DNA from 3 places in the Mesorhizobium sp. WSM4828 genome. Region 2 is predicted to be linked to each of the others. Evidence: predicted binding sites of a transcription regulator. Region 2 holds the regulator's gene; each other region holds the start of a gene.
What was found. Region 2 encodes PhoB, which activates phosphate uptake and scavenging genes when phosphate is short. Its sites were predicted from a motif close to TGTCATNNANCTGTCAT; they were not measured.

Region 1 (5,781 bases), on a different contig from region 2:
ACGCGCAGCGTACGTGTCGCGGTGGTGCCGTTCGTCACCGCGGTCAACGTCAAGGGCGAGGACTACGATCCGGCCTGGATCGACATGGCCGGCAAATCGCCGAACAATGGCGCCAATTTCCCCTTGGTCGGCGGCAAGCGCGTCAACCATATGGACCTGTTCAAGCAATTGGCCGTCGAATGGAGAGGCTGCGTCGAAGCGCGGCCCGGAACCAACAATGTTTCCGACATTTCGCCCGACCAAAACAAACCGGACACCCTGTTTGTACCCTATTTCGCTCCGGACGATCCAGGTAACGCTAAAAATCCAAACAGCTCCTACGGCAATTCAGCGACCGGCTACAACAATTCCTATCTCGACGATACCGTTGTCACCCTGCTTCCCGGCCTCACCAGCGACATGGCGAAGTACAGTGTTTCGACGATGAAACTGATCAACGACAAGAGAGGCCCGCTGACTATCGGCCCCAACCGGGCCTGCCCGACGCCGATAGTGCCGCTGACCGACGATTTCGACAAGTTGCGTAAGGCCGTCGGTGAGATGATCGAATGGAACGGTTCCGGGACCAATGTTTCGGAAGGCTTGTCATGGGGGATGCGGGTGCTCTCGCCGGAACCGCCTTACAGCGACGGCGCGCCTTTCAGGGCGTCAGGCACGACCAAAACGGTGCTGCTGCTCACCGACGGCGAGAATGTTGTCTATGGCGCGAAGGATACGCCACAGAAGTCGGACTATGGCTCCTACGGATTCCTGGCCTCGGGTCGGTTTGGATCCAGCGACCAGACCGCGGCTGCGCGCAATGTCGACGATTGGACAACCAATATATGCAACACGCTGAAGAAGCAGGACGTGCAGATCTTCACAGTGCTGCTGCAGGCCGACACCGCAGCCAACCGCAAGCTCTACGAGGCCTGCGCATCGTCGCCGTCGGATTATTACCCGACCAACGACGTCAGTCAGCTCGAAAGCGTCTTCCTGAAGATCGGAAGCTCGATTTCGCAGCTGCACTTGACGAACTGAACGACGTCGGCCGCTCTCCCGCCGCCACCGCTCAACTCGTGTGTGCAGCCACTTTGCCTGTGGTTTCGGGGAAGAAATCGGGTGCCGCGTGGCGCTTGCCGAACATCATGTCGTATTGCAGCAGACGGAAGTCGCGGATTGCCGGATCGATCTCTTTTCGACGCGACCAATCCGGGGTGGCGTCGCCCCCCGGTGCCAAAAGCAGATTGCGGTCGATAACGCGGTAGCGATCCCGCAACTGGCCGAGGAAGCCGGTGTAATAGGGATGACTGATGCCGGCCGTCTTGAGGATATGGTAGGGCAGAAAGGCCGGGCTGACGGCGCCCAGATCCTCGGCCGGGCCGCTGCGGTTCGACCAGACGATCAACGGCGTCTGGTGGTGCAGCAGCATCTGGTCGGCCGCCTCCTTGCGCGGCGCGACATTGTCCTTCAGGAAGCCGGTCTCGACGTAGACCGGCCCAAGCGGCGGCAGATGGTCGCCGAAGAAGGCGATGACGGTCGGCCGCTCGCGTTTCTTCGCCCATTCGATCAGCCGCTCGAGGCCGCGGTCCGCGTCGGAAGAGCCTTCGGCATAGCTCAACAGCGATTCACGCGCCCATTGGCTGATCGGCGCCTGCACCTTGTGGGTCGGATTGTTATAGCGATACGGCTCATATGGTCCGTGGTTCTGCAGGCTGACGGCGAAAAAGAAGACCGGCTCGGCGCTGGTATCGGCCTCGTGGATGATCTCGTCCGTCATAGCTGCGTCCGACGCGAGCGGTCCGCGCTTCTGCATGGGCGGCAACGTCTCCTCGGATTTGAAGTCGTTGAAGCCGAAATCGGCATAGACGGCTCCCCGGTTCCAGAACCAGTTGGTTCCGGGATGGATGGCGCGTGCCCGGTAGCCCTGACTTTTCAGGAAGGTCGCCAGCGAGGGGGTCGGTGTCCGCACATATTGCTGGTAGGGAATGCTGCCCGCCGGCAGGAAGGCGTTGGAAAAGCCGGTCAGGGCCTCGAACTCGATGTTGGCCGTCATGCCGCCGAACTCGGGCGAGAACATGTAGCCCGTGCGCAGTGCCCGCACATTGGGGATAGGGTCGGGCGTGATGGTGACACCGGGCAGCTTGGTCGGATCCCAGAAGGATTCGCTCATGACGACGATGATGTCGGGCTTCTCGGCGGGTACCGAGGCCGTTACCTGCGGTTTGCCTATCGCTTCGATCGCCTTGTCGGAATAGCCGGGCGGCGCCGAGACGTGGGCCATCGGGACGTTCAGCGCGAAGGCGAGCGCAAAACCGTTTGAGGCATAGTTTTCCTTCTGGTCCCACATGATCGGGATGATCTGCAGCCGGTCGCGCGTCCACGAGAAAGTGGCATAGTCCATGATGGAGACGAAGAAGGCGATCAGCGGCACCGTCAGCGTCAGCCGGGCAAGGCGGCCCTTGTGGCTGAGTGCCGGAACGCGGCGGCGCCATAGCCGCCAGCCATACACGAGCAGCGACAGCCCGCCGACAATGCCGATCGCCAGGGCAATGGCGGTTCCCGGGCGATCGCGTACCAGGAGCGGCATCAGTGCCACGATCTGCCGGGAATAGAGGAAATCGGTCGGATAGAGCGGATCGCCGAGATAGAGCGACTTCTGGTGGCCGACGAACGCCAGCGACAATGTCAGCGGCGCGACGATCATCAGGCTCTGATGGCTGCGGCCGAGCACGGCGTCGAGGCCGATGAGGATCAGCGCAAAAATGATGATCGTGGTCCAGCCGGGTTTGAAAGGCTGCAGAAAGAAATCAATGGTGCCGGCAAAGTTGCCGCGCACGATCAGTTCGATGGCAAACACCAGGATCGCCGCAGCCAGCAAGCTGATAAGGCCATAGCGGATGACAGGCCATTTGCGCGCCGGTAGATAGCCGGTCGACGGATCGCCTTCAAGAAACTGTGGCGCCGCCTCGGCTGCGCTCTGCTTGGTCTTTGCCACTTCAATAGTTCCCCGGCCCGCAACAAAAGCGTCACTCGATTGTCATCGAACTGTCACGCAAAGCCTAGCGTCTGCGGCGGAAATAAGAAGAGCCAGCAAACAAATCGTGAGCGGTTTTCATCATGAGTGATCGCCAAAAAGCCTGCCGAAACAGGCACTCGGCCGACATTACGTGGTCAAGGTTGGGCTTGACTTGGCCGCACGCCTTGCGTCACAGGCAACGAGAACCAGCAGCTGGGAGCCGACGATGGCCATCGCATTCACCTTTCCGGGGCAGGGCAGCCAGGCTGTCGGCATGGGCAAGGACCTCGCCAATACTTTTGTGGAATCGCGGCGGATCTTCGAGGAAGTCGACGACGCGCTCGGCGAAAAACTATCGCAGCTGATCTGGGAAGGCCCGGAAGAGACGCTGACGCTGACCACCAATGCCCAGCCGGCGCTGATGGCGGTGTCACTTGCCGCAGTCCGGGCGCTGGAGGCGCGCGGCTTCTCGCTGAACGGCGAGGTCACCTATGTCGCCGGCCACTCGCTCGGTGAATATTCGGCACTTGCGGCCGCTGGTTTCGTTTCGGTCGCCGACGCCGCCCAGCTGTTGCGTATCCGCGGCAATGCCATGCAGGCGGCTGTACCGGCCGGCGAGGGCGCCATGGCGGCGATCATCGGGCTGGAACAGGCCGACGTCGAGGCTGCTTGCGCAGAGGCCGCCCAGGGCGCCGCCAAAGATCCCGCGCAAGCCTTGGTTTGCCAGATCGCCAATGACAATGGCGGCGGCCAGCTGGTGATCTCCGGCGCCAGGCCGGCGGTCGAACTGGCGGCGAAGCTATGCACGGAGAAGGGCGCCAAGCGGGCGCTGATGCTGCAGGTCTCGGCGCCCTTCCATTCGGCATTGATGAAGCCTGCGGCCGAGATCATGCGGGAGGCGCTGGCGGCCGTGACGAAGAGTGCGCCCGCCGTGCCGCTGGTCTCTAATGTTACGGTGACCCCGACGAGCGATCCCGACGAGATTGCCCGCCGCCTCGTCGAACAGGTGGTCGGGCGCGTGCGCTGGCGCGAAACGGTGGAGTGGTTCGGCAGCAATGGCGTCGGCACACTTTACGAAGTGGGCGCCGGCAAGGTGTTGTCGGGGCTGGCCCGCCGCATCAACGGCGACATTGCCACCGCTGCCATCGGATCCGCGGCGGATGTCGAGGCGGCGCTGGCGAAGCTTGCATAATCAACTGGCGATTTGACACCGCTCCATGCGAAGGGTGTTCGCTCAGATCAGGAGGCAAGAATGTTCGAATTGACCGGCCGCAAGGCGCTCGTCACCGGCGCATCGGGGGGCATCGGCGAGGCGATCGCCCGCGTGCTGCATGCCCAGGGCGTCATCGTCGGCCTGCACGGCACACGTATCGAGAAACTGGAGGCGCTGGCCGCCGAACTGGGCGACCGGGTCAAGCTTTTCCCGGCCAATCTTTCCAATCGCGACGACGTCAAGGCGCTCGGCCAGAAGGCGGAGGCCGATCTCGAAGGCGTCGACATCCTCGTCAACAATGCCGGCATCACCAAGGACGGGTTGTTCGTACGCATGGCTGATGCCGACTGGGATAGCGTGCTCGAGGTCAACTTGACCGCCGTGTTCCGGCTGACCCGCGAGCTTACCCATCCGATGATGCGGCGCCGCCATGGCCGCATCATCAACATCACCTCAGTGGTCGGCGTCACCGGCAATCCCGGCCAGACCAATTACTGCGCCTCCAAAGCCGGTATGATCGGCTTTTCCAAATCGCTGGCGCAGGAGATCGCCACCCGCAATGTCACCGTCAACTGCGTCGCCCCAGGCTTCATCGAATCGGCGATGACCGCCAAGCTCAACGACAAGCAGAAGGAGGCGATCATGGCGGCGATCCCGACCCGGCGCATGGGCACGGGCGCCGAAGTCGCCTCTGCCGTCGCCTACCTAGCTTCCAACGAGGCAGCCTACGTCACTGGCCAGACCATTCATGTCAATGGCGGCATGGCAATGATCTAAACACTTGGGAAAACGCTTCATTCCGTCTTGGATGCACGGGATTTTTCGTGTAATGCCGCCCGCAACCCGGCGGTTCGGGCAAAAACCGGTCCTGTTCCGCTGCGTTTCCGGCAGGACCATCTTTCAGCTTGATTAGCGGCATTCTGCCCGCTAACGAAGACAGACAACCAAAAGACGAGGATGCCCAAATGAGTGACACCGCAGAGCGCGTCAAGAAGATCGTCATCGAGCACCTTGGCGTCGATGCCGACAAGGTGACGGAGCAGGCGAGCTTCATCGATGATCTGGGCGCGGACAGCCTCGACACGGTCGAACTTGTCATGGCGTTCGAAGAAGAGTTCGGTGTCGAAATCCCGGACGACGCCGCCGAGACCATCCTGACTGTTGGCGATGCGGTGAAATACATCGACAAGGCCTCCGCCTGACGCTATTTGCAGTCATCACCGGGGAGGACCTGCGATGAGGCGTGTCGTCGTCACGGGCCTTGGGCTGCTTTCGCCGTTCGGCATGGGCTTCGAGCACAGCTGGAAGGAGCTTCTGACCGGCCGCAGCGCAGCCAAGCGCATCACCGAATTCGAGGTGGAAGATCTTGCCTGCAAGGTCGCCCACGTCATTCCGCGCGGTGACGGCTCCAATGCCACTTTCAATCCTGAAGCCGTTCTCGAGCCGAAGGAGCTGCGCAAAGTCGGCGACTTCATCCTGTACGGGATCGCGGCCGCCGACGAGGCACTCAAGGATTCCGGCTGGCAGCCGAAGACGCATGAGGAACAGTGCGCCACCGGCGTCCTGATCG
Region 2 (5,781 bases):
AGCGCGCCGAGCATGGCGCCAAGCACTGTGCCGGAGCCGCCGGCGAGCGACGTGCCGCCGATCACCGCCGCCGCGATGACCAGGAGTTCGTCCAGGGTCCCCAGCGCATTGGTCGACGCATTGAGGCGGGCCGATGCGATTGCCGCACTTATCGCGGCCAGCACGCCCATGATCATGAACACCTTCATGGTCACCCAGCGCGTGTTGATGCCGGCAAGTTCCGCCGCTTCCGGGTTGCCGCCAATGGCAAAGACATAGCGGCCGAAACGGGTGCGTTTGGTGATGAAGGTCATGACGATGCCGACTGCGACAGCGATCAGCACCGGTATGGCGATGCCATGGGCGATGAACAGCCCGCCTTCGGGGAGGGTGATGCCGTTCCGCTGGGCGTACTGGCGAACGATGCCGATCGGCCAGGGATAGGAATTGGCGATCCAGACAGCGCCAAGGATGGCGGCACAGGCGACAACACCGAGCAGGGTCTCCGCCCAGACGGGGCGCAGCGGAAATTTGAACCGCTTGCGCTGCGACCGGCCGTTGAGCAGCATGAAGGCGACGCCCACACAGGCGAGAATGCCGACGATCCAGCTTGCGGTTGCGCCGATCGAGCCACGCGGCCCGCCGCCCATGAGCTGGAAGGTGGCGTCGAGCGGCGCGACGGTGCGCCCGCTCGTCATCAACCATGCCATGCCGCGCCATACCAGCAGGCCGCCCAGCGTCACGATGAAGGCCGGAACCTCGAGATAGGCGATGATAAAGCCCTGGAACGCGCCGATCAGGAGGCCGAGCGCCACGCCGGCAGCCAGCGCGATGATCCATATCCAGGGATTTCCAAGCTGGAATCCCATGACGCGGATGAGGAATTCGGCCTGCGCCACGCCCATCACCATGCCGATCACGCCTTCGACGGAGCCGACAGAAAGATCGATGTTGCGCATCACGATGACCAGCACCATGCCCGTCGCCATGATCGCGACCGAGGAGGTCTGCACCGACAAGTTCCAGAGATTGCGCGGCGTGAGGAAAAGCCCACCCGAGAGTATGTGGATCCCGACCCAGATGACTAGCAGCGCGCCGACCATGCCGAGCATGCGCGTGTCGAGTTCGGTTGCCTTGAGAAATCGGGCAACGATGCCGAGCTCGGATTCACGCGCCCGGTCTGCCGTGCCGTCGACCGGCGTGTTCGAAGTTGTGTCGGTCATCTTGTTTCTCCCGCCGGGTTGCCGTCTGCCGCGGATGCCGGAAGCAGCCTAGAAGTTATCCGCCGGAAGCGGAAAAACAACTCTTCTTGAAAAAACGCCGCGGCGAGCGGCCGCGGCGTTCGGACGTCTCGGAAACGTCGGCTCAGTTGCAGACTGCAACAGTGCCCGCCGCCACGCCGGCGCAGACCTCTTCTTTCTTGATCCAGCCGGCGTCGATGACGACGTTGAGGTTATCCTTGGTGATGGCGACCGGGGTCAGGAACAGCGACTTGACGGTATTGCCGCCGGGCGTGGTGAAATCCTTCACGCCGGCAATGTCGGTCATCTGCTTGCCGTCGGCCAGTTGCGAGGCGATCTCGGCGGCGTTCTTGCCGAGCTCGCGCGCGTCCTTCCACACCGACACGGTCTGTGTGCCGAGCGCGATGCGGTTCAGCGCGGCGTGGTCGCCGTCCTGGCCCGAGACCGGAACAGATCCGGCCAGCCCTTGCGCCGTCAGCGCGGCGACGACGCCGCCGGCAGTGCCGTCGTTGGCGGCGACCACGGCATCGACCTTGTTGTCGTTCGCCGTCAGGAATTGTTCCATGTTCTTCTGGGCGTTGGCCGGCAGCCAGCCGTCGGTATAGGCCTCGCCGACATTCTTGATCTTGCCGCTGTCGATAGCGTCCTTCAGCACTTCCATCGAACCGGCAAACAGGAAATCGGCATTCGGATCGGCACCCGAGCCCTTGATGAAGACGTAGTTGCCTTCCGGCTTCACCTTGAACACTTCGCGGGCCTGCATGCGGCCGACTTCCTTGTTATCAAAGGTCAGGTAAAAGACGTCCTTGTTCTCGATCAGCCGGTCGTAGCCGACAACCGGAATACCTTCGTCCAGCGCCTTTTGCACGGCTGGCCCGATGGCTGAAGCGTCCTGGGCCAGGATGATCAGTGCGTTGGCGCCCTGCGAGATCAGGCTCTCGACGTCGGTGAGCTGCTTGCCGGGGTTGGACTGCGCGTCGGCGGAAATATACTTGTCGCCTGCGGCCTCGATGGCCGCCTTCATTGCGGCCTCGTCGGTCTTCCAGCGCTCTTCCTGGAAGTTCGACCAGGAGACGCCGATGACCTTGTCTTTAGCCTGCGCCACCGACGCCAGCGCCAGCGTCATGGCGACACCCGCCAGAATGGCGGTCGTGAATTTCTTCATCATATCCTCCCTGCGCCGCGTACGGCGTGACCAATTGGCTCAAAGACCACCTTAGAAGCTCTAATTTTTTCGAGCCTCGAAAAAATACTGGCCCGATCTCCGGCTGCTGTCAACATCGATTCTGATGGATTTTGATGACTCTGCGAGTTTTTTCGAGCGTCGGAATAAACGATGACAGCGCCACCGGCATCTGACACTATTTGCCTGCATCCGACACTATTTGTCGGACATTACCGACGGCTTCCGGTTCATGAGCGGCCGCGGCAACCGGGAGGAAAGCAAAACGATGTCGGTCGGAATCCGCCATGACGATTTGCGCCGGCGCAACCGGGCGATGGTGATCTCGGCGGTGCGCCGGGCCGGCCAGCCATCGCGTACTGAGATCGCAGCAACCACCGGCCTCAGCCATTCGACCATATCGGCGATCTCCTCCGACCTGATACGGGAAGGCATCCTCGCCGAGAGCAAGGCAAGCGAGCCCGTTTCGTTGAAACGCGGTCGTCCGCAGGTCGGCCTCGCCCTCAACCCGGAAGCTGCGGCGGTGTTGACCGTGGTGTTGTCGCTGAATTTCCTGTCGGCCGCCATTATCGACTATGCGGGACAGGTGGTCGCCGAGGAACAGCGCCGGCTGGACACGCTGACCATGCCGCGCGACGAGTTGATCCGTGAATGCATGGCCATCGTCCGGCGCCGGCTTGAGGATCCAGACCTTGACGTCCGCAGTGTCGCCCGCATCGCGCTGGCTATCCAGGGCATTACCGACTCCCCTGCACGCGCCATGCTGTGGTCGCCGATCACGCCGCAGACCGACATCGCCTTTGCCGACATGCTGGAGGACGAATTCGGCATCCCGGCAACGGTGGAGAACGACTGCAACATGATGGCGGTGGCTTTGCGCTGGCGCAATCCGGATCGCTATCGCGACGACTTCATCGCCATCCTGCTTTCGCATGGCATCGGCATGGGGCTGGTGCTGAAGGGCGAACTGTTCACCGGCACGCATTCCTCGGGCGGCGAATTTGGCCACATGATCCATCGTCCGGGCGGCGCGCTCTGCCGTTGCGGGCGGCGCGGCTGCATCGAGGCCTATGCCGGCAACTACGCCATCTGGCGCAACGCCAGGCAGATGAGCGAAGACAGCGAACCGGTCGCCGACGTCAGCGACGCCGACATGCGCGCACTGGCGGCCCGGGCGCGCGAGAAGGATGGGCCGGAACGCGAGGCCTACCGCAAGGCCGGCGAAGCGCTGGGTTTCGGTCTCGGCTCGCTGTTCGCGCTGATCGATCCGGCGCCGGTCGCGATGGTCGGCGCCAGTGCCGCTGCCTTCGATCTGATCGAGCCGGCCTTGCGCGAGGCCATCGCCCAGACCGCCGGTGGCCAGCATTCGGGCTCGATCTCCTTCGACACCGAACCAAACGAATTGCCGCTGATCCGCGAAGGCTGCGCGATGCGGGCGTTAAGCTTCGTCGACCAGGAGATTTTCGCGCCGGGCGCGCAAATGAGGCCCGGCGTCAGAAAGCACGTAGCCTGACCAGGCGGATCAATCTTCCCTGATCGCATAACCGGCACCGCGGATGGTGCGGATGACATCCGGCATGCGGCCGTTGTTGACCGCTTTGCGCAGCCGGCCGACATGCACGTCCACTGTGCGTTCGTCGATATAGATCGTCTCGCCCCAGACATTATCGAGCAACTGGCTGCGCGAGAACACGCGGCCCGGATGCCGCATCATGAATTCGAGCAGCCGGAATTCGGTCGGCCCGAGCCTGATCTCGCTCTTCTTGCGATAGACCCTGTGCGATTCGCGATCGAGCACGATGTCGCCGACCTTCAGCACGCTGGACAGCACTTCCGGCTTGGCGCGGCGCAGCAGCGCCTTGACCCTGGCCATGAATTCCGGCGTCGAAAACGGTTTGACCAGATAGTCGTCGGCGCCGGTCGAAAGACCGCGCACCCGGTCGCTCTCCTCGCCGCGCGCGGTCAGCATGATGATCGGCAACCGCTCGGTTTCGGGGCGCACCCGCAACCGACGACAGAGCTCGATGCCGGAAACCGCTGGTATCATCCAGTCGAGCACCAGAAGGTCGGGCACATTCTCCTGTAAACGGATCTCGGCTTCGTCGCCGCGTGTCACTACCTCGACCTGGTAGCCTTCGGATTCGAGATTGTAGCGGAGCAGCACACCCAACGGCTCCTCGTCCTCCACCACCATTATGCGTGGTGCGATCATCGGCTGGGCACCCCCATCATGTCACCGGCGCGGACATTGTCGTTTCGTCCTGCTTCGGACGATTGACCGGCAATTGCTCGCCGGTCAGCACATAGTACGCATTTTCGGCGATGTTGGTAACATGGTCGCCGATCCGCTCCAGATTCTTGGCGCAGAACAGCAGATGCGTGCAAGCAGTGATGTTGCGCGGATCTTCCATCATGTAGGTCAACAGCTCGCGGAACACGGACGTGTATTTGACGTCGATGCGCTCGTCGGCGGCACGCAGCTTGGCCAACGCGGCCGCATCGCCTGCAGCATATTCCTCGATAACGCCCTGCACCTGGATGAGCACCAGCTGCGCCATCGCGTCGATGGAATGCGACAAGTCGCGCGGCGTGACGCTGAGGCCGACCGCACTCACACGCTTGGCGATATTCTTGGCAAGGTCGCCGATGCGTTCGAGGTCGCCGGCCATGCGGATCGCTCCGACCACATGGCGGAGATCGTGGGCCATCGGCTGGCGTTTGGCGATCAGGGTGATGGCGCGGTCGTCCAGTTCGCGTTGACGCGCATCCATGATGGCGTCGTCGGAAACGACGCGTTGCGCCAACACGTTGTCGGAATTCAACAGGGCCTTGGTCGCCCCGCCGACCATCGAACCGGCGAGGTCGGCCATGTCGCGGATCAGCTTGCTGATCTGCTCGAGATCCTCGTCGAAAGAAGCGACTGTGTGTTCGCCCATGGTCCTGTCCTCATATGCATGATCGGAACGGCTCAGCCGAAGCGGCCGGTGATGTAATCCTGCGTGCGCTTCTCTCGGGGCGACGTGAAGATCTTCTCGGTCCGGTCGAACTCGACCAGTTCACCCAGATACATGAAGGCGGTCTGGCGCGACACGCGCGCCGCCTGCTGCATGTTGTGGGTGACGATGACGATCGTGTAGTCGGCTTGCAATTCGTCGATCAGCTCCTCGATTTTTGCGGTCGACAACGGGTCGAGTGCGGACGCCGGTTCGTCGAGCAGAATGACTTCCGGCTTCACCGCCACGGTGCGGGCGATGCAGAGCCGCTGCTGCTGGCCGCCGGACAGGCTCAAGCCGCTGGCGTTGAGCTTGTCCTTGACCTCGCTCCACAGCGCGGCGCGCTTCAACGCCTGTTCGACGCGGCCGTCCATCTCGGACTTGC
Region 3 (5,781 bases), on a different contig from region 2:
GCGGCGCAGTCGGCGGCGTCGTTCAAGGAGACGCGGACTGCTTTGCCGTCCGACAAGCGGTCGGCGGAGCAGCTTTTTGCCGATGCTCCCGACGGCGTCGATCCGGTGGTGACTGGGCCGGTCAGCACCGCCTTCAAGCAGCGGCAGCAAAATGCCGGATGCGACAGCGCCGTCTGGCCCAACATTCCCGTCGTCTGCTATCCCGATTGATATACGTCCTACCCTCGGGCTGGCCCGAGGGTAGGACGCAATCACTCACGCCGACCGCACCGGATCGAGCGTGACCTTGTAGAGTTCGCTGTCGTCGCGATCCATCAGCCGCACCGTCAACTGCTCGGTGGCGCCGTCGATGTCGACGAGCCCGAAGAACTGCAGGCCGGCCGACGGCGGCAGGTTTTGACCCTGTTCGGCAGTCGGTGCCTTTATGAACTTCAGCTCCGGGCCGAATGTCATGTCGAAACCATTAGGCCCGAAGGTGCCGGAATGGATCGGACCCGAAACGAATTCCCAAAACGGGTTGAAGTCCTGGAACTGCGCCTTGTCCGGATTGTAGTAATGCGCGGCTGTGTAATGCACGTCTGCGGTGAGCCAGACAGTGTTGCTGATACCAGCGTTCTTTATATAGCGAAGAAGGTCGGCAATTTCCAGCTCACGCCCCTTGGCCGGGCCATTGTCGCCATTGCTGACCGCCTCGGCCCCTACCTTCTTGGTGCCGTCGTTCCAGACGACGAGGCCGAGCGGCATGTCGGCGGCGATGATTTTCCAGGTTGCGTTGGAATTCGCCAGTTCACGCTTCAGCCACTTGATCTGCTGTTCACCGAGGATGCGCGATTGCGGCGTCATCGTCTCCTGCATATCCGGACCGTTGGGGCCGCGGTAGGAACGCATGTCGAGGAAGAACACGTCGAGCAGCGGACCATAGACGATCTTGCGGTAGACGCGGCCGGGCTCCGACGGCTCGTAACGGATCGTCGTCATTTCATGGAAGGCGCGCGCCGCACGTGCCGCCAGCACATGGATCGATTTTTCGGTGTAGCGGTCGTCGGCGCTCAGGTCCTTCGAATCCGACCAGTTGTTCAGCACCTCATGGTCGTCCCACTGATAGAAGGTCGGGCAGATGGCGTTGAGCCCCAGCACGTTCCTGTCCATCAAATTGTACTTCCACTGGCCGCGGTACTCGTCCAGCGTCTCGGCAACCTTGCGCTTCTCGTCGATCAGCACTGTGTTTTTCCATTTGCCGCCACTGGGCAGGTCGACCTCGTCCTTCATCGCGCCATCGGCATAGACCGTGTCGCCCGAATGCAGGAAGAAGTTGGGCGTGTGCTTGGCGATCGTGGCGTAGGTCTTCATGCCGGTCTCGTCGATGCCCCAGCCTTGGCCGGCGGTGTCGCCCGACCAGGCGAAACGAATGTCGCGCTTCGAGGCAGGTGCCGTGCGGAAGCGGCCGACGATCGGCTCGGACACGACATTGATATCGGCAAGATCGGCCGCGACCATGCGGTAGAAAATGTCCTGGTCGGAAGCGAGCTCGGTAAGCAGCCGCTTCACTGTATAATCGCTGGCCGGCGAGGTATCGAGCGGCGCTAAGCGGACGGCATTGGCGAAGCTTTCCGTCGACGACACTTCGAACATGACGCGCGACGGCCGGTCCGTGCGCGTCCAGACCATGCCGCTGGTCGCGTCGACGTCGCCGGACTGGATGCCATGGGTGAAAGCCGGGCGCTGATTGGCGCGCGAGTAATAGGGAAGGGCGAGGCCCGACGCGCCGACCAGGCCAACGGCGCTGGCCGACGTGACGAAAGCGCGCCGCGTCATCGAAATCTTGTTCATGGCTGTCTCCTGGATGGCGTTGAACGTCGCCGCCAAGCTCCAGCTTCAATGTTTCAGGCACATTTCGAAACGATGAAGGTTTGATAACAGTGAACAGGCTGGCGAATCTCCCTCCTTGAGGGGGAGATGTCGCCGAAAGGCGACAGAGGGGTCGTCTCGCGAGAAGCGCCGACCTCCTGCGTCTGCTATACGGGGGCCTGGCCCGGTCGGACCGACCCCCTCTGGCTGCTTCGCGGCCATCTCCCCCTCAAGAGGGGAGATTAGCGCTCAGCCGTTGCAGCTCAAGCCGCCTGCGGTTCCGGATCAAACGCCGGGCGGGCGGTATTGATCAGCAGCGATATGCAGGCGGCGGCTATTGCCGTCATGCCGGCGATCAGGAAGGCAAGCTCGTAGTTGCCTTGCAGCTCGCGCATGGTGCCGCCGAAAAAGGCCGCCGTCGCCGCACCGACCTGATGGCCGGCGACGATCCAGCCGAAGACGATCGGCCCGCTGCGGTCGCCGAACGCCTCGTTGGAAAGCCTGAGCGTCGGCGGCACCGTGGCGATCCAGTCCAATCCGTAAAACACGGCGAAGATGATCAGGCTGGTCGCCGAGAAGCCGGAATAGGGCAAATAGATCAGCGACAGGCCGCGGATGCCGTAATAGACGCCGAGCAGCTTGCGCGGGTCGAAACGGTCGGTGAGCCAGCCCGACAGCGTCGTGCCGATCAGGTCGAAAATGCCCATCATCGACAGCAGGCCGGCGGCCTGCACTTCGCCGATGCCCATGTCGCCGCAAAAGGCGATCAGATGCGTGCCGACCAGCCCGTTGGTGGTGAAGCCGCAAACAAAGAAGGTAGCAAACAGGTACCAGAACACACGCGTACCGGCGGCTCGGCGCAACGTGCTCAGCGTATGCGCGAGGAAATTGCCTTGCGAGGCCGGCGGCACCGGCGGCACGTCGTCGGCCTCGGCACCGTAACGCACCATGCCAATCGCAGCCGGGCGCTCCGGCACCAGCATATAAACCAGCGGCACCAAGGCAGCGGTGGCCACTGCTATGGCAAGGGCGACCGGCTTCCAGCCGCCCGACTGGGCGAGCGAGGCGAGCAGCGGCAGGAAGACCAGCAGCCCGGTGGCGCTGGAGGCCGACATCAGTCCCATCACCAAGCCGCGATTGGTCTTGAACCAGCGGTTGACGATGGTCGCGCCGAGCACGGTGGCGACAGCGCCCGAACTGATGCCGGAAAACACGCCCCAGGTGAGGAGCAGATGCCACGGCTTGGTCATCAACAGGCTGAGCGCGGTCGATCCCGACATCAAAAGCAGCGCAGCAAGCAAGGTGCGGCGCAGCCCGATCCGCTCCATCAGCGCCGCGGCAAACGGCCCGGTCAGGCCATAGAGGAAGATGCCGGTGGCCGCCGCCAGCGACACCACATCGCGCCGCCAGCCGAAACTGTTCTCCAGCGGCAGCATCATGACTGCCGGCGCCGAACGCAGACCCGCTGCGATCAGCAGGCAAAGGAAGATGACGGCGACCACGACGAAAGCGTAGCGCTGGCCAAACGGGCGGGATTGAGCTATCATGTTACTGACCGGTACGTTGCAGGAGCGCGAAACATACGTACCGACCGGTAACATTGTCAACCAGCTAATCGGCAGACCAGGCATGAAAAGCATTGAACCAACGATCAAGGCCAATGACGCACCGCCGCCTCGCGCCGCCGAACGGATTCTCCAGGTCGCGCGCGACCTGTTCTACCGGCAAGGCATCAGGGCGATCGGCGTCGATGAGATCGTACGGCGTGCCGGCGTCACCAAGCCCAGCCTCTACCGCAGCTTTCCGTCCAAGGACGAGTTGGCCGCATCCTACCTCCGGCACTATGACCTCGAATTCTGGGAGCGTTTCGACGAGGCGGTGGACGCCCATCCCGGCGACCCACGCGCCCAGATCGTCGCTTTTCTGACGCGTGTCGGCAAGCGCACGCAAAGGCCCGATTATCGCGGCTGCGGCATGACCAATGCCGCGGTCGAATATCCCGAACCTGGCCATCCGGCCCGCGTCGTGAGCGAGGCCAACAAGCAGGAACTGCGCCGCCGCCTGCGCGCCATGGCGGCAGCGATGGGCGCCGGCGACGCCGACACGCTGGGCGACGGGCTGCTGCTGCTGATCGAGGGCGCCTATATTAGCGGCCAGCTGTTCGGTGCCGGCGGACCGGCGCAGTCGGTGGCCCGCAACGCCGACCTTCTGATAGAGGCAAGCTTGAAGAAATAGTGTTCCGTTTACCAGACCACTGTGAGCAGCCTGGCTTCGTCTAGGCTGCTGTTAAATTTGACGGTACGCTGCGGCAGCCGAACCGAGTTGTCCGCCATGCGCGCGCTTTCGATCCTGCTTGTCCTCGCCGGTTCCTGCCAGGCGGCCCGGGCCAGCGAGATATCCAGCGTCTATACCGATCTCGATTGGGAAAAGGACTGCGTCACCTATGCCCAGGCGGAAGAAGGCGACGGCGACTGGGCCGATCTCGCCTGTTCGGGCTACCGCGGTTACCCGGTGCTGGTTTCCTACGACGACGCGCGGGAATCGCTGTTCTACGGCTTTCCACCTGGCGATATGACCACGGTCTGGGAAAGCTTTTCCGCCCTCAATTCGGCTGGACCCAAAGTCGAGTGGCGGATCGAGACCAACGGCAAAACTGCCATTCCCTTCGCCGTCATTCATCGTCGCTCGATCAGCGATACCGAGGGCGAGAACAAGTCGACGGAAGTGCTGATCGTCGCCAAGGTTGCCCAGCCTGACGCCCACGAAGGCTGCACGATCGGCCTTGTGCTCGCCACGGGCAATCCCGCCGCCAACGATCAAGCGCGCAAGCTTGCCGACGAAAAGGCACGCACCTTCGCCTGCGGCAAGGACAAGCGTGAGGTGCTTGGCAACACGCCCGCTTTCGGCCGCGTCGACAACTGATTACTTGCGCCCGACAATTACTTGCGCTTGGCCCGCTCGATTGCCTCGACGATCATCTTCTTGGCATAGGCGGCATCGTACCAGCCTTCGATCTTGACCCATTTGCCGGGTTCGAGATCCTTGTAGTGCTCGAAAAAGTGCTGCACTTGCTGGCGGGTAATGTCAGGCAATTGCGTGTATTCGTGGACGTCCTCGTAGCGCAAGGTCAGCTTGGGTGAAGGCACCGCGATCACCTTTTCGTCCTGGCCGGCATTGTCCTCCATCACCAGCACGCCGATCGGCCGCACATTGATGACGCAGCCCGGCACCAGCGCGCGTGTGTTGCAGACCAGCACGTCGATCGGGTCGCCGTCGCCCGACAGCGTGTGCGGCACGAAACCGTAATTGCCGGGATAGCGCATCGAAGTGTGCAGGAAGCGGTCGACGAACAGCGTGCCGGCTTCCTTGTCCATCTCGTACTTGATCGGCTCGCCGCCGATCGGCACCTCGATAATGACGTTGACGTCCTCGGGCGGGTTCTTTCCGCTGGCAATCGCTTCGATACGCATCGCTTTATCCCTCTCTCGATTGAAGATCGATAGCGGGCGGCGGCGAATGGTGCAATGCGGCGAATGGTACTGGGGAGATCGTCCGACCGGGAACCGGCCGGATCATGCGCTGGCCGTCATTCCCAGACGAAAGCGACCTTCTTCAGCGCCTTCTGCTCGAAGATCTCGACGCCCTCGGCAACATCGCGGCCACCGGCGCCGGCATAGAAGGCAAGTGCGTTCTGATTGTCTTCCAGCGCCCAGACCACCATGCCTTTCAGGCCATGGTCGGCCAGCCGTGCCCGTGCGGCCGAGAACAGCCGGCTGCCGAGCCCGATGCCTTGATATTCCGGCCGCAGGTAAAGTTCGTAGATCTCGCCCTGCTGCCTGAGTTCGCGGGCGCGGTTCTTGCCGATCGTCGCATAGCCGGCAATTTTGCCGCCGATTTCGACGACCAGGACGGTGGCGGCGCGGCGAATGGCAT

Region 1: the regulator PhoB is predicted to act here: its motif matches at 3,018-3,034, upstream of AC0L2X_RS04020 (LTA synthase family protein).
Region 3: the regulator PhoB is predicted to act here: its motif matches at 1,903-1,919, upstream of AC0L2X_RS05700 (alkaline phosphatase D family protein).

Annotation. Positions count from the first base shown of each region.
Region 1 is NZ_JBVVQK010000002.1:266,778-272,558, forward strand. It holds gene AC0L2X_RS04015 (pilus assembly protein) at 1-1,020, shown strand, start outside; gene AC0L2X_RS04020 (LTA synthase family protein) at 1,052-2,977, opposite strand; gene fabD (ACP S-malonyltransferase) at 3,225-4,190, shown strand; gene fabG (3-oxoacyl-[acyl-carrier-protein] reductase) at 4,251-4,988, shown strand; gene AC0L2X_RS04035 (acyl carrier protein) at 5,177-5,413, shown strand; gene fabF (beta-ketoacyl-ACP synthase II) at 5,448-5,781, shown strand, end outside.
Region 2 is NZ_JBVVQK010000012.1:115,679-121,459, forward strand. It holds gene AC0L2X_RS16170 (sugar ABC transporter permease) at 1-1,202, opposite strand, end outside; gene xylF (D-xylose ABC transporter substrate-binding protein) at 1,345-2,385, opposite strand; gene AC0L2X_RS16180 (ROK family protein) at 2,672-3,916, shown strand; gene phoB (phosphate regulon transcriptional regulator PhoB) at 3,926-4,615, opposite strand; gene phoU (phosphate signaling complex protein PhoU) at 4,632-5,339, opposite strand; gene pstB (phosphate ABC transporter ATP-binding protein PstB) at 5,372-5,781, opposite strand, start outside.
Region 3 is NZ_JBVVQK010000003.1:194,120-199,900, reverse strand. It holds gene AC0L2X_RS05705 (hypothetical protein) at 1-210, shown strand, start outside; gene AC0L2X_RS05700 (alkaline phosphatase D family protein) at 256-1,830, opposite strand; gene AC0L2X_RS05695 (MFS transporter) at 2,112-3,395, opposite strand; gene AC0L2X_RS05690 (TetR/AcrR family transcriptional regulator) at 3,478-4,083, shown strand; gene AC0L2X_RS05685 (hypothetical protein) at 4,180-4,770, shown strand; gene ppa (inorganic diphosphatase) at 4,788-5,318, opposite strand; gene AC0L2X_RS05675 (GNAT family N-acetyltransferase) at 5,435-5,781, opposite strand, start outside.